One region of the Nocardiopsis sp. NPDC055551 genome, then DNA from elsewhere that is predicted to be linked to it. Evidence: predicted binding sites of a transcription regulator. Region 1 holds the regulator's gene; each other region holds the start of a gene.
The links. Region 1 encodes LexA, which represses DNA repair genes until DNA is damaged. Its sites were predicted from a motif close to TCGAACANNTGTTCGA; they were not measured.
Positions count from the first base shown of each region.

Region 2: the regulator LexA is predicted to act here: its motif matches at 2,446-2,461, upstream of recA (recombinase RecA).
Region 3: the regulator LexA is predicted to act here: its motif matches at 2,653-2,668, upstream of ACWGSK_RS21220 (DUF6504 family protein).

Region 1 covers NZ_JBSHJJ010000012.1:206,652-212,985, forward strand. Annotated here, with positions in the region: gene ACWGSK_RS21795 (hypothetical protein) at 1-564, shown strand, start outside; gene ACWGSK_RS21800 (alpha/beta hydrolase family protein) at 571-1,668, opposite strand; gene lexA (transcriptional repressor LexA) at 1,762-2,436, opposite strand; gene nrdR (transcriptional regulator NrdR) at 3,113-3,622, shown strand; gene ACWGSK_RS21815 (vitamin B12-dependent ribonucleotide reductase) at 3,723-6,334, shown strand, end outside.
Region 2 covers NZ_JBSHJJ010000006.1:105,907-112,240, forward strand. Annotated here, with positions in the region: gene ACWGSK_RS12615 (DEAD/DEAH box helicase) at 1-2,080, opposite strand, end outside; gene ACWGSK_RS12620 (DUF3046 domain-containing protein) at 2,197-2,391, shown strand; gene recA (recombinase RecA) at 2,564-3,706, shown strand; gene ACWGSK_RS12630 (regulatory protein RecX) at 3,699-4,316, shown strand; gene ACWGSK_RS12635 (DUF222 domain-containing protein) at 5,061-6,334, shown strand, end outside.
Region 3 covers NZ_JBSHJJ010000012.1:72,045-78,378, forward strand. Annotated here, with positions in the region: gene ACWGSK_RS21210 (protein kinase domain-containing protein) at 1-511, opposite strand, end outside; gene ACWGSK_RS21215 (serine/threonine-protein kinase) at 656-2,500, opposite strand; gene ACWGSK_RS21220 (DUF6504 family protein) at 2,750-3,037, shown strand; gene ACWGSK_RS21225 (GNAT family N-acetyltransferase) at 3,096-3,680, opposite strand; gene ACWGSK_RS21230 (peptidoglycan recognition protein family protein) at 3,833-4,948, opposite strand; gene cobC (Rv2231c family pyridoxal phosphate-dependent protein CobC) at 5,170-6,201, shown strand.

The DNA of each region.
Region 1 (6,334 bases):
ATCGCGTTCACCGGCTGGCTGATCTGGTACCTGCTCCGAGGCGGGGCCGAACACGGCGCCTACGAGGCCGCCCCCGAGTGCGCCATCGGCGAGACCGAGGTCCTGGCCGAGCTCGTTCCCGACCATGAACTGGAGATCGAGGAGACCGTCGGCAGCGCCCAGGACACCTTCGGCACCGGATCGCAGTGCCGTTGGGCCACCCCGCAGGAAGGCGGAACCGCCGTCCCGGCCGCGGCCACGCTCATGCTGGTCGCCGCCCCGGTCGAGGGCGGCGACGAGACCGCCGCCGACACCCTGGAGTCCACCGCGGCGGGCAACGACCCACGACCGATCGACGATCTCGGTGACCAGGCCCTGACCTGGGTGGAGATCGGCGCCTTCGAGGTCGGCTGCACCGGTGTGCGCGTCTCCAACCTCTACCTGGAGTCCTGCTACACCGCCTCCACCGACTACGACGCCGTCGGATCGGTCGATGGGGAGGCGGCCGCGGCCGAATCCGAGCGGCTGGTCAGGTCGATCGTGGCGGAACTCCCCGAGAGCATCGAGGCGGACGAGACCGACTGAGCGGTCTCACCACAGACCCTCGACGAACTCCCGCACCGCCGGGGACACCTCTGGCGAGAACGCCCGGTCGGCGTCCAACGCGGCGGCGCCGGGGGAGTCGTCGTACTCGCGCAGCACGTGGTCGACCCCGGCCAGGTCCACCCGCTCGGCCCCCTCCAGACCACCCATCAGCCGGTCGACCTCGTCCCGGGTGATCTGGGCGTCCTCATCGCCCCAGAGCACCAGGACGGGGGTCCGTTCGGGCAACGCGGCGGCCAGTTCGGGCGGGTCGAAGGCATCGATCCAGGCGAGGAAGTCCTGGTTCTGCGGGGAGAACAGACCCGTGGTGTCGCCCTCGGGCAACTCCTGACCGCCCCGTACCGCGGCGCGCGACGTCCGGGCGTGGGACAGCATCCGCACGGCCTCGGCCTCACTGAGCGCACCCTGCGCCTCGGCGGTCCGGACCTGCTCGGAGACCTGACGGTCGATGACGTCGAGCATGCGCGTCCCCGGCGGAGCCGCCAGAACCAAAGCGGGTTCGGCGCCGTCGAGCACCTCGTGCGCGCGTAGCGCGTACAGCGCGCCTTCGCTGTGGCCCACGACGATCGTGCGCTCGGGGTCGACTTCGGGCTGTTCAACCAACGCCGTGTAAGCGGCGGCCATCTGGGCGTCGAAGACCTCGGGATCGACCGGTTCCTCCAGGGCTTCCCTCACCTCGTCGTCGAAGGTGGCGGGGTCGCCGCTGCCCAACTTGTCGTAGCGAAGGGTCGCCACCCCGGCGTCACCGAGCACCCGGGACAGGTTGAGGTTGGTGTCGGCCTCGGGGCGCCCGGCGCTGTTGCCGTCCCGGTCGGTGGGGCCGCTGCCGGAGATGATGAGCGCGCCCGGCACCCCGTTCTCGGAGCCGCTCTCCCGCGGCGCGGTGAACGTGCCGTCGACGGTGAACCCGCCACCCTCGAAGCTGAGCTCGCGCTCGGCACCGCTCACCCCCGGAGGTTCGGGGCCCTCTTCCTCGGCGGGGCCACAGGCCGAGACGAGCAGGGTGAGGGCGGCGATCACCGAGACCGAGCGGCCACGGCGTCGTACGCGGCCGCGGGCGACGGGGGTGTGGGCAGGAATGGACACGCCCTCAGCGTATCGGCCGTGCCCTCCCGCACCATCCCGGCCGTGCCCTGGTGGGCGTGGCCGGGGCGGTGCGGTCGTCGTTCCCGGCCAGGGTCAGACGCGGCGCATGACCGTGACGACCTTGCCGAGGATGGTCGCGGCGTCGCCGTTGATGGGCTCGTAGGCGTCGTTGCGGGGCATCAGCCACACGTGGCCGTCGTCCCCGCGACGCAGCACCTTGACGGTGGCCTCGTCGTCCAACATGGCCGCGACGATGTCGCCGTTCTCGGCGGTGGGCTGCTGGCGGACCACCACGAGGTCGCCGTCGGTGATGGCGGCGTCGGTCATGGAGTCGCCGACCACGGTCAGCATGAACAGCCGACCCTCGCCGACCAGCTGACGCGGTAGCGCCAGGACGTCCTCGACCGATTCCTCGGCCAGGATCGGGCCACCGGCGGCGATCCGACCGATCAGCGGCACCGCGGCGGCCCGGGTCGCGTCGGCGGTGAGCTCCTCGGGCTTGATGCTCTGCGCGGTGTCGCGGCCGGGGGCGCGCAGTTCGACCGCGCGCGGCCGGTTCTGGTCCCGGTGCAGGTAGCCCTTGCGCTGGAGCACCTTGAGTTGGTGCGCGACGCTGGAAGGGCTGGAAAGACCGACGGCGTTCCCGATCTCTCGGATGGACGGCGGAAAACCGCGCTCGCGCACATAACGCTGGATGCAGTTGAGAACGCTTTGCTGGCGCGCGGTCAGTTTGGGGGCTTCGGGCACGGCACCGCCCGTGTCACCCACGGGCGAAAGAACGGTGGTGTTTCCGGGGTCGACGACCTCGGTGTTGTCCTCCGGCACGGCCGGGCCTCCTCGGCGTTCGGTTCGGTCAGGGCCTGTTCGGGTGGCCGGTGACGGGTCCGTCGTCTCACGAGTGGGCGAGACGGCGAAACCGGTGGGAAATCAAGGTCAAGATTAGTCGTTGCACACGGTGATATCAAACAAGCGTTCGAGCGGCCGAGGACGGCGACTTCGCCTTTTCGGCGGGCCTTTCCGATGACCCTCGGTTAAGTATGTACACGCGTTCCCTCGCCGCTGTCCGTCGAATGCCGAAAACGGCTTTCCCGGTGCTTCGCCCGAGGCGGCCCCGGAGCGTGTCCCCGGAGGTCGCGTGGATGCCGGAAAGCCCGCCGGGCAAGGGATTCCTCACCTGTGGAACGCGCGCCGAACGGGGTCCCCCCGGGTGCGGTCCCCTTATCCTTGGAAGCGACCCCCCGACGTATTCGAGACCTCCTCCCCGGTGGAGGCGGGTCCTGAGCCCCCACTTGAGGAACACGCCTAGGGGCGGGTTGCGACCCGTGCCCCCGGGGTCTAGGTTCGACCACAACATCTGGTGTTACCAATGGGGTATGTGCCTAGAAGTTGTGGTTAGGTAGACTCAAGGGTTGTGGTTCGGGTATAGGGAAGCAGGTGAACCAGGATGCATTGTCCGTTCTGCCGTCATCCGGACACCAGGGTGATCGACAGCAGGTCCACCGACGACGGTTCCGCGATCAGGCGACGCCGCTCCTGCCCGGTCTGTGAGCGACGCTTCACCACACAGGAGACCGTCCTGCTCATGGTCGCCAAGCGCTCCGGGGTCACCGAGCCCTTCAGCCGGAGCAAGATCATCGCCGGGGTGCGCCGGGCCTGCCAGGGGCGGCCCGTCTCCGAGGACGCCCTCGCCAAACTCGGCCAACAGGTCGAGGAGGAGATCCGAGGCCGTGGCGTGGCGGAGGTGCCGGCCAACGAGATCGGACTGGCCATCCTCGTCCCGATGCGCGACCTCGACGAAGTCGCCTACCTGCACTTCGCCAGCGTCTATCGGGGCTTCGAAAGCCTGGCGGACTTCGAAGCGGAGATCGCCAGCCTGCGGACCGACCGTGAGGACGGGACGGAGAAGGACCAGGACTCCGATCCGGCCATGCCCACGGCCGACACCGCCTCATAGCGGGCCCGGGCGTTCACCGAAACCGCCCGAGACCGCAGCGACGGCAAGAACCCGCGCGGTCATAGCCGGTCCGCGCACAGCAGACACTTCGGGGAGCGTCATGACGGAGACCAGCAGCGGTTCGACGAGTCGCAAGGGGAAGAAGGGGCCCAAGGGGCTGAAGATCAAGCGCGTCTTCACCACCGAGGGCGTCCATCCCTACGACACCCTCGACTGGGAGCGTCGCGACGTCGTCATGACCAACTGGCGTGACGGCAGCGTCAACTTCGAGCAGCGCGGCGTGGAGTTCCCCACCACCTGGTCGATGAACGCCACCCAGATCGTGGCGAGCAAGTACTTCCGCGGCGCGCTCGGCGCTCCCGAACGCGAGTGGAGCCTCAAGCAGCTCATCGACCGCGTCGTCGGCGTCTACACCGAGACCGGACTCAAGAGCGGCTACTTCGCCTCGGACGAGGACGCCGAGATCTTCGACCACGAGCTCAAGCACGCCCTCGCCAACCAGTACTTCAGCTTCAACTCCCCGGTGTGGTTCAACGTCGGGACCACCTCCTCCCAGCAGGTCTCAGCGTGTTTCATCTTGTCGGTCGACGACACGATGGAGTCGATCCTCGACTGGTACAAGGAGGAGGGGATCATCTTCAAGGGCGGCTCCGGCGCGGGTGTGAACCTGTCCCGCATCCGCTCCAGCAAGGAGCTCCTCTCCTCCGGTGGCACCGCCTCCGGACCGGTCTCCTTCATGCGCGGTGCCGACGCCTCGGCCGGAACCATCAAATCCGGCGGCGCGACCCGTCGGGCCGCCAAGATGGTCGTGCTGGACGTCGACCACCCCGACATCGAGGAGTTCGTCGAGACCAAGGCGCGCGAGGAGCACAAGATCCGTGCCCTGCGCGACGCCGGGTTCGACGTGGACCTGGGCGGCGACGACATGTTCAGCGTCCAGTACCAGAACGCCAACAACTCGGTGCGGGTCTCCGACGCCTTCATGCGCGCCGTGGAGTCCGGTTCCGAGTTCGGGCTGACCTCCCGCACCACCGGCGAGGTCGTCGCCACGGTCGACGCCAAGGACCTGTTCCACCGCATGGCCCGCGCGGCCTGGGAGTGCGCCGACCCCGGCATCCAGTACGACGGCACCATCCAGGACTGGCACACCAACCCCGAGACCGGACGGATCAGCGCGAGCAACCCGTGTTTCCCCGCTGATCAGAAGGTGCTGACCGACCGAGGACACGTCCCCATCGGCGACCTTGTCCGGAGGGCGGCACAGGGTGAGACCTTCGCCGTCTACACGAACGACGTCACGGCGGAGGCGAATCCTCGGGACGCGGTGGTAGCCATCGTCCCCACGCAGTACATGGTCACTGGCACCAACGAGGTCCTCGAACTCCGGTTCTCGGATGGTTCCGTCTTGCGTTGCACCCCGGGGCACCGGGTGTGGACGCGTAATCGCGGCTGGGCGCACGCCGAGGAATTGACGGAGCAGGACCGGATTGTTCGTTCCTTCCAGTACGCTCCTCGGTCGAATCCGATCCAGGAGATCCCGGAAGACGCCCTCGAAGCGGCTCGGAAGGCCGCGAGCCGAACCGGTGTTCGGGAGCTGAACCTGCCGACCAAGTGGGACGAGGACCCGGACCTGGCTCACTACCTGGGGTGGTTGGTCGGCGACGGTTCGATCGATGACGCCAAAGTCGTCACCATCTACGGGACGGCTGAGGAACAAACCGAAATCCTGCCTCGACACCAGGCCCTGATCGAACGTCTCACAGGGCATCGGAGTAAGCCGAGTGCCCAACCCAACGGTACGCAACAGCTCAGGGTCACTCGGAGGGCGATGGTCGCGTTCGTCCGAGCTCTCGGAATGGGTGCGCACGCCGCCGACAAGACAGTGCCGCCCGTGATGTTCGAGGTCTCCGAAGAGACCGTGTTGGGTTTCCTCCAAGGGTTGTTCGACGCGGACGGATGCGCCGTGGATCAGAAGGTGAACGGCACTCGCTACGTCGGTCTGGGCAGCCGCTCCGAAAGGTTGCTCCAGGACGTACAGGAGCTTTTGGCGCCGTTCGAAATCGCGAGCCGTGTCTACCAGGTCTCCCAGGCGAAGAGGGATACGTTCACCTACACGCGCAAGGATGGCACGACCGTCACCTATGGTAGCGAGGGGCCGTTCTACGACCTGCGCATCTCTTCCGCTTCCATGCGGGACTACGCCGCCCTGATCGGTTTTTCTCTGGATAGCAAGACCGCGAAGCTCGGCAGCGCACTCGACCATCGCCGGACCTACAACACGCAGACGACGATCCGCCTGGTCTCACGCGAGTCCCGAGGGTTCGAGACGACCTACAACCTCACCGAGCCGCGTAACCACTCCTATATCGTCGGTGGCACTGTCGTGGCCAACTGTTCCGAGTATTTGTCCCTGGACGACTCCTCATGCAACCTCGCGTCGATCAACCTGCTGAAGTTCCTGCGCGAGGACGACTCCTTCGACGTGGAGGGCTTCACCCGGCTCACCGAACTGGTCATCACGGCGATGGACATCTCCATCACCTTCGCCGACTTCCCCACGGAGAAGATCGGTGAGACCACCCGCGCCTACCGCCAGTTGGGCATCGGCTACACCAATCTGGGCGCCCTGCTCATGGCGACCGGGCACGCCTATGATTCCGAGGGCGGTCGCGCGGTGGCCGCCGCCATCACCTCGTTGATGACCGGAACCGC
Region 2 (6,334 bases), on a different contig from region 1:
GGTCGCGCAACCGCCCACCGATCGCCAACGCCCACGGCGCGTGCACCCGGGCGCCCAACGGCGAATGCACCACCGCGCGCCAGTCGCCCACCTGGTCACGGAAACGTTCGATCACCACCGTGCGATCGTCGGGCACCTGCCCGGTGGCCTCACGTTGCTCCGCCACGTACTCCACCAGGTTGTCCGCCGCCCACTCGTCCAACCCGGCGGTGATCGCCCAGGCACGCCCCTCCTCGGCGTCCGCCCCGGCCAACTCCCTGGTGGCCGCGCCCACGGCCCGACCCAGCTCCGCCGGACGACCCTGCGCGTCCGCCTTCCAGAAGGGCATCCGCCCCGGTCGCCCCGGCGCGGGCGACACCATCACCCGGTCCGCGGTGATCGCCTCGATCCGCCACGACGTCGAGCCGAGTACGAACACGTCGCCCACCCGCGACTCGTACACCATCTCCTCGTCCAGCTCACCGACCCGGGTGGGCGCCCGACCGTCCGGATCCGAGGCCAGATGCACCTTGAACAGGCCCCGGTCGGGGATGGTCCCACCACTGATCACGGCCAGTCGCTGGGCGCCGGGGCGGGCGCGCAGCACGTCCTCCTGCCGGTCCCAGACCAGACGTGGGCGCAGCTCCGCGAACTCGTCCGAGGGATAGCGTCCCGACAGCATGTCCAACACCGACTCCAGCACGGAGTCGGCCAGGTCGGAGAAGGGGGCCGCGCGCCGCACCACCGAGGCCAGCTCCGACACCGACCACTCGTCCATCGCCACCATCGCCACGACCTGCTGGGACAGCACGTCCAGGGGGTCGCGCGGCATCTCCAAACGCTCGATCCCGCCCTCGCGCATCCGCCCGGTCACGACGGTGGTCGCCAACAGGTCGCCCCGGAACCGGGGCAGGAACACCCCGCGCGAGACCTCGCCTACCTGGTGTCCGGCCCGTCCGACGCGTTGCAGACCACTGGCCACAGACGGGGGAGAGGCCACCTGTACGACCAGGTCCACGGCGCCCATGTCCACACCCAGTTCCAGGCTGGAGGTGGCCACCACGCAGCGCAGTCGGCCCGTCTTCAGGTCGTCCTCGATGAGTGCCCGCTCCGACTTGGACATCGACCCGTGGTGGGCGCGGGCGATCACGGCGTCCGCGCCCCGGCTCTGTCCGGACTGGCCGGCGACCTGCGCGGCGACCTCCTCCTCGGGCAACGTGACGCCGGTGCGTTCGGCGTACAGGTCGTTGAGCCGGGAGCACAGCCTCTCAGCGGTGCGGCGGCCGTTGGTGAAAACGATGGTGGAGTGGTGCGCCTCCACCAGGTCCAGGACCCGGCGTTCCACGTGCGGCCACACCGATCCGCCCGGCTCGTCCAGGTCCGGCACCGGGACCTGCACCCGCAGATCCATGTGCGGGGCGTCCGGAGGGGCGACGATCCGCGCGCCGCCCAGATAGTCGGCGACCACCTCGCGCGGGCGCACGGTGGCCGACAACCCGATCCGCTGCGCCGGACGTTCCAGGAGTTCGGCGAGTCGTTCCAGGCTGAGGGCCAGGTGGGCGCCGCGTTTGGTCCCCGCCAGGGCGTGCACCTCGTCCACGATGATCGTCTCCACCCCGGCCAGCCCTTCACGAGCCTTGGAGGTGAGTACCAGGAACAGGGACTCGGGGGTGGTGATGAGTACGTCCGGTGGGTGTGTGGCCAGACGGCGACGTTCCCGAGCCGGGGTGTCTCCGGTGCGCACCCCCACCGTGACGGGGGAGAGTTCCTGTCCGTCGGTGGCCGCGGCGTCGGTGATGCCGGCCAGGGGGCGACGCAGGTTGCGCTCCACGTCCACCGCGAGCGCCTTCAACGGGGACACGTACAGGACCCGGCAACGCCGAGAACGGTCCTCGGGCACGGGGGAGTGGAGCAACCGGTCCAACGACCACATGAAGGCGGACAGGGTCTTGCCCGAACCCGTGGGCGCCACCACGAGGGTGTCGTCACCGCCCGCGACCGAGGCCCACGCCTCGGCCTGGGCCCGAGTGGGCCCGTCGGGGAAGGCCTGTTCGAACCAGGTCCGCGTCGCCGTGCCGAAGGGTTCCAAGGGGCCGCTCATCCGGCCAGTCTGCCGAACGGCTCGGACAGAAGGAGGCGGAGGACACACCCGGCACCTCGAAAAAGGGCCTGTGGACAACGCCGTCGGGGTCCCGTCCATCACCCATACTGGGGCCGATGAGACTCACCAACTTCTGGAACAACATGCGCGAGCAGTTCGGCGAGGCCTACGCCGAGAGCCTCGCCAAGGACTACGTGATCGAGGGACTGGGCTCCCGCACCATCGAGCAGGCGCTGGCCGAGGGGGTCGGGGCCAAGGAGGTCTGGCGTGCGGTGTGCGAGGCGTTCGACCTTCCGGCCACCGCCCGCTGACCGACACGTTCGGTCCGGGTCCGATCCGCGTTCGATCTGTGGATGAACCAAGAATCGAACATAGGTTCGGGTAGAGTGGCCGCATCGCCGGCGAACGTCGCGATTGTCGTACCGAAGGCGTAGCGTCAGGCGCATCATGAAGAAAAAGGCATCGACCCTACAGGGGAACCCCGTGGCTTCTGGAGACCGAGACAAGGCTCTCGAAACAGCGCTCGCGCAGATCGAGCGGCAGTTCGGCAAGGGCTCCGTCATGCGCCTGGGCGACGACGATCGTCCGCCGATCGAGGCGATCCCCACCGGCGCCATCTCGCTGGACGTGGCCCTGGGCATCGGTGGCCTTCCCAAGGGCCGGGTCGTGGAGATCTACGGTCCCGAGTCCAGCGGTAAGACCACCGTCGCCCTGCACGCGGTGGCCAGCGCGCAGAAAATGGGTGGCATCGCCGCCTTCGTCGACGCCGAGCACGCCCTGGACCCCGAGTACGCCAAGAAGATCGGCGTCAACACCGACGACCTCCTCCTGTCCCAGCCGGACACCGGTGAGCAGGCGCTGGAGATCGTCGACATGCTGATCCGCTCCGGCGCGATCTCCGTCATCGTCATCGACTCCGTGGCGGCCCTGGTGCCCCGCGCCGAGATCGAGGGTGAGATGGGTGACAGCCACGTCGGTCTGCAGGCTCGCCTGATGTCCCAGGCCCTGCGCAAGATCGCCGGCGCGCTGAGCTCCACCGGCACCACCGCGATCTTCATCAACCAGCTTCGTGAGAAGGTCGGCGTCATGTTCGGCTCGCCCGAGACCACCTCGGGTGGTCGGGCGCTGAAGTTCTACGCCTCGGTCCGGTTGGACGTCCGACGCATCGAGACCCTCAAGGACGGCACCGACGCGGTCGGTAACCGTACACGGGTCAAGGTCGTCAAGAACAAGGTCGCGCCGCCCTTCAAGCAGGCGGAGTTCGACATCCTCTACGGGGTCGGCGTCTCCCGAGAGGGCAGCCTGATCGACCTGGGCGTGGAACACGGCATCGTACGCAAGTCCGGTGCCTGGTACACCTACGACGGCACGCAGCTGGGCCAGGGCAAGGAGAACGCCCGCAAGTTCCTGCACGAGAACGTCGACATGGCCAACGAGGTCGAGAAGAAGATCAAGGAGAAGCTGGGCGTTGGCGTGACCGCCGGTGACGACAGCGCCTCCGGATCCGACGCCGAGTCCAAGGCCGACCCGGTCAAGGACGCGATCGGCAAGGACGCCGTCGCCAAGGCCCCCGCCGCGAAGAAGGCCCCGGCCAAGACCGCGAAGGTGACCGACACGGATGCGTGAGCGGCGCCGGTCATCCGACCGCGCCGGGGCGGATGAGTCACCCGACCCGATGAACGCCGAGCACACCCCGGACGGGCCCGAACGCCCGTCCGGGGAGGACACCGAGGCCAAGGTCAAGAACCTGGTCCTGCGTATGCTCACGCACTCCCCGCGCACCCGCGCCCAACTCGAACGTTCCCTGCACCGTCGGGAGCACGAGGAGGAGGTCATCACGCGAGTCCTCGACCAGATCGAGGAAGCGGGGTTGATCGACGACGCCGCCTTCGCCAAGGGGTGGGTCTCCTCCCGCCACCACAGCCGACACCTGTCCCGCCGCGCGCTCTCCCAAGAGCTGCGCACTCGCGGAGTCGAAGAGGAGACCGTCCGCGAGGCGGTCGCCGAGGTCAGCGAGGAAGACGAGACCGAGGCCGCTCGCGTCTTGGCCCGCAAACGGCTGACCGGTAGCCGAGGCCACGACCCCGATACCCGTACCCGCCGCGCCCTGGGCGCCCTGGCCCGCAAGGGCTACCCGGCCGGTCTGTCATACCGGATCGTTCGGGAGGAGTTGGAAGCGGAGCTGGCGGCGGAGGCTGAGTTGGAGGCCGAGGGCGGGGGAGCTGAGGGTGTGTAGGGCATGTGGGGTCGTGGGGTCGTGGGGCATCGGGATGCTGTCTGACGCAGGCCGGCCCTGAACTGGGACCTTGGGTTATTGGGCGGGGTGAGGGTGGTTGGTGGGGCGCCTCGGGTCGAGTTCCTTGGGGTGGTTGGGCGGGGTGGGGGTGGGTTCTCCCTCCTTCCCCGCCGCGTGATTGTTGCCGCCCGCACCGCACGCGTCAAGGCGATGTTGTGTGCTGTGGCAGCGGTGTTGGTGGCCTTGACCCGTGCGGTGCGGGCGGCGGTTTGGCGGCTATCGGGGAAGGGGGGAGAGTGGTTGAGGTCCTAACGGCCCTGTGGGCCTGCGGCCCACTCCGGCCGCAGCCGGCCGGATCCCTTCCTTTCCGTCTGGCTTTCTCGTGGGGCGCGTCGCCACTACGTGACGGGTGAGGTCACGAAGAGCCCGCTACAGGTGGGGTGAGTGGCGGACCGCGTCCCTGCGGTGGCCGGCTCTGGTCTTCACAGCGATGATCTTGCTCGTAGCGCCCATTTGGGCGCCCAACATGGCGCTACGGACAAGATCGTTTCCATTCAGAGCCCCTCCAACGAAGTCGCTAGGAGCATCTCCGTGATAGGTGGATCCGGTCATAGGGGAAGGGGTTGTGGATAACCCAGAATGGCCACCCCATCTATGGTAGGCGCATTCGCCGACCTGGAAATAAGTTGAATAAACTGGCGAGTAGGTCTGCCATTCTTGAGGGTGTTCGCATATAATCAGAGTATGAGCTTTCCTCCCTACGCACCGCGCCCGACCGGGAACACCCCGGTCGATAAGGCGATGGCGGGTGCGCGGGAGATGGCGGTGGAATTCTCCGGCCGGGATATCCCGTTCGGGTGCGAAACCGAGGTGCTCGCCCAGTTCGGCCGCCTCAACCAGGAAACAGACCGGATCCGCTACGGGATGCTGCCCGCCCTGGCCCGTATGGAGGCCACCGGTGTCCTGTTGGAAGAGGGTGGCCAGCGCAGTATCCAGGCGTGGATCACCCACCAGTGGGGGACCTCTCCGGCCGAGGCCAAGAGCCTTGCCACCCTCGCCCGAGCGTTGCATCAGCAGCAGCTGCCCCTGGTGGAAGAAGCCTTCCAGAACAAGGCCCTGTCGCTGGGTGAAGCGTGCGCCATCGCGACCTCCACCGAAAAAGCCACCACCGAATGGGCGAAGGTCCTCGAAACAACGGATGAGGAATTCCGTGCCCAGCGTCCTTCGGCGGAGGGGTTTCGGGCCCGGTTAGAATACGGGCTCATCGCCTATAAGAAGGAATGCCCGCAGGCCTCGGTGCGCCAGCTGCGGGACGCGGCGAAATGGTTCGTCGCCCGCCTGGATCCGGATAAGGCCGACCGGAATTACGACGAAACGTTCGAGAACCGGGGCGCGCAATTCTCGCCCACGTTCGAGTCCGGGTTTCTGTTGCGGATGTGGGGGCCTGGGGCCGACCACGAGCTGATCCAGACCGCCCTGGAGGCCTACACCGAACCGTATGGGCCCGATGACGCGGCGATGCCGAAGCATCAGCGCACCTATGACGCGATGATGCGCATCTTCGAGACCGCTCTGACCCACCGGGGTTGCTCCAGCCTGAGCCGCCAACCGTTGGCGACCCTCAACATCACCGTCCCCCTGAAGCGGTTCCTCGGTGATGGGTCGGCTGAACCCGCCACCACCGAGGATGGGGTGGTGTTGCCCGATCAGATGGTGGCCCGCCTGACCCCCCACAGTTGGCTGCGCCGGTTCGTGACCGACGAACAGGGCCGGACCCTGTTGGACGTGGGTCGAAAGCAGCGATGCGCCCCCGACCCGGTGCGCCAGGCGGCGGGGTTCAAGAAGCCCTACTGCGAGTGGCACCAGGGCTGTGACATGCCGCGTAGCTGGTCGCAGTACGACCACATCGTCCCCTTCTCCCACGGCGGAGCCACCAGCGCCGACAACATGCAGATCCTGTGCTCGACCCACAACCGGCTCAAGCACCGGCTACAGGCCAAGGTGAACCGGCAGATCTG
Region 3 (6,334 bases), 130 kb from region 1:
CGTCCATGGCGCGGGCGATGCCGAAGTCGATCACCTTCGGCCCCACAGTGGACAGCAGAACGTTGGCGGGTTTGAGGTCGCGGTGGATCACCCCGGAGCCGTGGATGGCGGTCAACGCCGCGGCCACGCCCATCGCCAGACCCTCAAGGGTGCCGCCGTGCATCGGCCCCTGCGCGCGCACAGCCTCGTCCAGGTTCGGGCCGGCCACGTACTCCGAAACGATGAACAGCGGCTCGCTCTCCAACCGGGCGTCGATGACCCCGGCCGTGGAGAAACGGGCCACCCGCCTGGCGGCGTCCACCTCTCGGGCGAACCGTTTCCGGAAGGACTCGTCGTCGGCCAGGTCCGGGTGGATGAGCTTGACGGCGACGGAGCGGCCGCCGGGATCCTCGGCGAGGTAGACGGTGCCCATGCCGCCGCGTCCGAGCCGACTGACGATGCGGTAACCGTCGAGTTCGCGCGGGTCGCCCGCGCGCAGGGGTTTGCCGCTTGAGTGGCCGTTGGACGTCACAGTCGAGGGTCCTCACAAATCGTGTGATAAGCGCCTATCAGCGTACCGACGCCGGTACCGGAGCGCGTTTCGGAGGGGTGTGATCCCACTGGAGACGAAACGGTTCTGTCGGTGGTGGTCGTCAAAGCGCGGGAACCGCCACGGTCACTCGTCGAGGATCCGCTCCACCCGGAAGTTCTCGTACAGCACCCGGAACGGGGACGTGCTCTGACCGCGGTGGTACTGCACGGCCTGGCGCTGGACGTATTGGTGGTCGGCGTAGTCGTCCGGGTAGGGCTCCTCGTCCACCGCGCTCACCGCGAGTCCGTCGTTGACCCACATTCGGATCTCGGCGGTCGGAACCTCACCCTCGTCGCCCGGGGTGAACTCACAGGCGAGCTTGATGTTGTTGCTCACCGGCTCCGGTTCCTCTCCACGGGACGTGGCCTGGTCCGCTCCGTCGGTGGGGACCGCGGGATAGGGGCGGAACTCCGAGACCTCGCCCTTGGCCAGTTCCTCGGGATCCCAGGAGTCGTCGGCCAGGGTGCCCGAGACCTTGTCGATCACGGCCTCCGCGCCGTCCGCCCGCAACCAGGCACGATAGGTCGCCGTGTAGTCCTGGTCCGGGTGGTCGGGGTAACCGTCGGTGTCGTCCTCGTCCAGTTCGGCGTCGGCCGGGTGCAGGTCGCGGATGCACCGGAGTCCGACGGTGAGGTAGTCGTAGCCCTCCAGCACCTGGACGTCGCTGGTGACCAGGAGCCGTTCGGTGGTGTTCACACCCTGGGTGGAGGGGGCCATCCAGTTGCGTCCGACGCTCGGATCCATCTCCGCGTTGGGGTCCATCGCCATCATGATCCCCTCGCCCGGCGCGTAGCCGCTGTCGTAAGGGTCGTCGTCCTCGTCGTAGATGGAGCCGCCCCACCCGGGGTCGATGGCGAAGTCGGAGCCGTACAGGGTGGTGAGGCCCTCCGGAGGCGCGTCGTTCCCCGCCACCAAGGCGAAGGAGAGACCGGCGATCAGGACCACGGCGCCCGCGCCGGCCCCGACTCCGAGGAGGAGTCCGCGGCGGCGTGTGGGGGATCCGCCGGCGCCCTGTGCGGTCTGGGCCGGGGGTACGGCCGTGACCGGGGGCGGCGTCCACGTGGCGCTGATGGTGCGACCGGCCTCCTCCTCCGAGACGCCGGGCCGTCCCACGAGCCGATCCAGGATCGCCTGGGCGGTGGGCCGATTCGCGGGGTTCTTGTCGAGGGCTTGGCGCACCAGGACCGTCAGGGCGGGGTCCAGCCCGTCGAGCCGGGGCGCGGCCGTGGTGACGTTGTGCAGGACCGCCGGGACCGTCGCCGCGTGGAAGGGCGTCCTGCCGGTGCCGGCGAACGCCACCAGGCATCCCCAGGCGAACACGTCCGCGGCGGGGGTGGCCGGGTGACCGTGCAGGAGTTCGGGCGCGATGTAGGAGGGCGTGCCCATGAGCCGGCTGGAACGGGTGATGCCGCCGCCGTCGTCGTCCAGGGCGCGGGCGATGCCGAAGTCGATCACCTTCGGTCCGACGGGGGAGAGCAGCACGTTCGCGGGTTTGAGGTCGCGGTGGACCACACCCGAGCGGTGAATGGCGGTGAGCGCCGCCGCCACGCCCATGGCCAGTCCTTCGAGGTCACCGCCGCGGAGGGGACCGCGTTCGCGCACGGCCCGGGACAGGTCCGGGCCCGGGACGAACTCGGAGACGACGAACAGGGGGTCGCCCTCCAGGCGGGCGTCGATGACCCCGGCGGTGGAGAAGCGGGCCACACGGCGTGCGGTCTCGACCTCGCGGGCGAAGCGCCGCCGGAACGAGGGGTCCTCGGCCAGGTCGGGGTGGACGACCTTGAGCGCGACCTGTCGCCGGGAGTGGTCCTCGGCCAGGTACACGGTGCCCATGCCGCCGCGTCCCAGCCGGCGCGACAGGCGGTATCCGCCGATCTCCGTGGGGTCTCCGGAATGGGGGGTGGCGGGGCCGTCGTGCCCGTTGAACATGTGGGATGCCTCGTGGGGGTCGTGGGGGCGCCGAGTGCCACGGTGCTCGCGGGTCCGTGGCTCGGGGGCTTCTCGGTCCAACGGATGGTTTCACAGGTGGTGATGTCGTCGAGGCGGAAACAGTTCCACGGCGGCCTTCCCTTCGCTAGTATTCGATCACACGTTCGAATGCCTGCTCGTACTTCCCCGCGTGCGGGCACCCCGGCGGTGCGCCCTGGCACCGCCGGACGCCAAACGAGGAGTCGGTCGATGCTTGGGGGAACGGTTGTGGGGCGGTACTACGGAGCGGACGTCACGGTCGTGGAGGACGACGGCAGGCCCACCCGCTTCGTGTGGGACGGGCGGGTCTACGGGGTGCGCAGGATCATCGACCAGTGGGTGACCCTGCGCCGTGACTGGACACCGGGTGAGAGCTCCCAGGTGCCCGAATGTCGGCACTGGAGGGTCGAGGCCGGATCGTCCTACTCCCAGGGGGTGTACGAACTCCGGCACGACACCACCACCGGTGAGTGGCTGCTCTCCCGGGTGTGGGGATGATCCGGGGGAGAACAGGGGACGGCCGGGTCGGCACCACCACCGACCCGGCCGTCCTCGTCTACGGGGTCGTCTCCAGGTCCGTCGGCAGGAGACTGTAGACGGCCAGGTCGGTGCGGCCCTCGTTCAGCGGCATCGCGTTGCGCTCCACGCCCTCGTGGACGAATCCGGTGGACTCGGCCACCCGGCGAGAGGCGGTGTTGCCCACCGCGGCCTTGATCTCGATCCGTTGGAAGCCCTGTTCGATCGCCCAGCGGGACACCGCCACGACCGCCTCGGCGGCGTAGCCATGGCCCCGCCCCCAAGGCGAGATCCAGTAGCCGACCTCGGTGACCTTCGCGGGCCACTCGGTGCGCAGCAGGGCCGCCGAACCGACGAACCGGCCGCCCTCGCGCTCCAACAGGGCCCAGTGCTGGCCGTCGCCGGACGTACGAATGCCGGGTGCCAGACGCAGACAGAAGTCCTCCGCGCTCTCCCGGGTGTAGGGCTCGCCCGGGGACGGTAGCGGAACCCACCGCTGGAGGTCGGGGTCCACGCACGAGGCGTACACGTCGTCGATGTCGCGTTCGAGTACCGATCGCAGTCGGAGTCGCTCGGTCTCCAGGATGACCGCGGGCATGATCGGCGTGCTCTGAACGGTGGTCATGGTGGAGTCGGACCCTCTTTCCTCGAATCGCGCCGCGCACCCATGGCGTGGCGGCAGCGCTCACGATAGCCGCGCCGGCCAGGGGCGCCGCAACCGGATATCGAGGTGGCCACCGTCGTGACCTGCAAAAAGAGGCCTTCGCCACAGGGGTGCTAGAGCAGGCCGCGTGCCACCCGCTCTCGGATGGCGGAGTCGAACACGTCGGCGAAGGCGTTGCCGGGGCACTCGGTGTCCAGCCAGTCCCGGTGCCGGGCCACCGCCTCCTGCGGGGTGACCGCGCCGGTGTCCGGGTTCACGTACTCGATCTCCCGAGTCGGGTCCACGCCGGTCAGCGCGCACAGCACCCGCAGCACCGTCACCAGTGAGTCCTGGGCGGCGCGGGTGGGCACCTCGTGGGTGAAGTCGCCGAGCAGGCACACGCCGATGTTGGCGTGGTTGAAGCCCGCCGCGTGGCCGGCCGTCACCGAACGGGCGCGGCCGGGCAGCGGCACCCCGGAGAAGACCGGGATCCGGTCCTCGCCCGAGTGTCGACCCTCGTAGACCACGCCGTCGGGGTCGATGAGCAGGTGGTAGCCGATGTCGCCCCAAGCCTGCTCGGCCGCGTGGAGCCGATACACCGCGCGCACGTCGGCGGCGTGGTCGTCGGTGGTCGCCATGGCCGTGTGGTGCACGGTCAGTGCCTGGACCCGATGGAACTCGGCCGGCCAGAGGTCGTCGCCGTCCTCGTCGAAGCGCAGGGACTCGTCCGCGCCCCAGCCCGCCCGCGTGCGCACCGGCAACAGGGAGGTGCCCGACAACGACCGGTACTCACCGCCCTCGGCGGAGAGCGCGGTCCGTTCCGGTCCACCGAAGGCGAGCGGTTCGCCGTCGCGGACGTTCACCGCGGTCAGGTCGGAACCGTCGGCGCCGCGTACCTGGTAGCCGATCGCGCCTTCCGGGGCGCGCACCATCGCGGTGGAGGCCGGGTCGAGGTGGTCCGGTCCTTCGGTGTGGAAGTGCAGCTCCCGCCAGGAGCCCCACCCGTCGGGGAGTTCGAAGCGCACCGAGGCGCCGGAGGCCCACTCGGGCGACCGGGAGACGGAGACCAGGTCGAACCGGCGGTCGGGGCGTACGGGGGAGCCGGTGGAGGTGGTGGTCTCGGTGAGCACCCGGGGGACGGCCCGGGTGTCGGAGCCCTGTGCCGAAGCGGCCGTGGGCGTGAGCAGCACGGGGGCCAAGGAGCCGAGGCCCGCCGCCGTGGCGATGGTCAGGAAGGTACGCCGTCGCATGTGTGTCCGTTCTGTTCGCCGACTGTGTCCATCGCGGGGCAGGGCGTCAGGGGACGGGGACCGCAACAGCCTGCCACATGCCTGTGACATACGGCACGTGGGCGCGTCCTCGAAGTCCGAAGCGCTCGGACGCGGGGACCACACTGGAACCACTGGTCACATCGGAAACAAGGACGGGTGGGGCTTTGGAACGGACCGGAGAGGACCGAGACGGCGAGCACATGGACGACGATCACCACGACCTGCGCCACCACGGCGACGCGGAGGTGGGATCAGGACTGCTCGACCTGGCCGTGAACGTCCGCGGGCGCACCCCGCCGGACCGGGTGCTCCGTCGGATCACCGACTCGCTCACCGACCTCGGCTCCTACCCCGACCCCGAACGGGCCCGCGTGGCCGTGGCCCGGCGGCATCGACGCGACCCCCGTCAGGTTCTGCCGACGGCCGGCGCGGCGGAGGCGTTCGTGCTCGTCGCCCGGGCGCTGAACCCCCGAAGGGCCGTCGTGATCCACCCCCAGTTCACCGAACCCGAGGCCGCCCTGCGCGCCGCCGGCCACGGGGTGGACCGGGTCCTGCTGCCGGCACCCGACTTCCTCCTGGACCCCGGGTCGGTCCCCGAGGACGCCGACCTCGTCGTGGTCGGCAACCCCACCAACCCGACCTCGGTCCTGCACCCCGCCGCGTCGATCGCGGCACTCGCCCGACCGGGGCGGATCCTGGTGGTGGACGAGGCCTTCGCGGACTGCGTCCCGGGCGAACCGGAGTCCCTGGCCCACCGCACGGACCTGCCCGGCCTCGTGGTGGTCCGCAGCCTCACCAAGACCTGGTCGCTGGCCGGGCTACGGGCCGGCTACCTCCTCGCCGCACCGGATCTGGTCGCCCGCCTGGTCGAGGCACAACCCTTATGGTCGGTCTCCACCCCGGCCCTGGCCGCCATGGAGGAGTGCGTCACGCCCCAGGCCCTCGCCGAGACGGAGCACTGGGCTCGGGGCCTGGCCGAGGAACGTCGCGCGCTCACCGAAGACCTGACGAACCACGGACTCACCGTCGTCCCTCGCGCGAGAGCATCTTTTCTGCTGGTCAAGGCGGTGAACGGGGAATCGTTGCGGCTTCGTTTGCGTGAGGAGGGCATCGCGGTCCGACGCGGCGACACCTTCCCTGGACTGGGGCCGGAGTGGTTCCGTGTGGCGGTGCGGGACTCCGGTACACGGCACGCGCTGACGCGGACTCTGGCACAGTTGATGGTGACTTGAGGGCCCGGCGGTGTGCCGGGAACGGGTTGCCCGGGGTCGGAGGGACCCCCACTGAGCGGCGCGAACGCCGCGGACTACGCTGGTTCGGATCCATCTCGGACCGGGCCCGAACGGGCAGCCCACGGACCTCTGC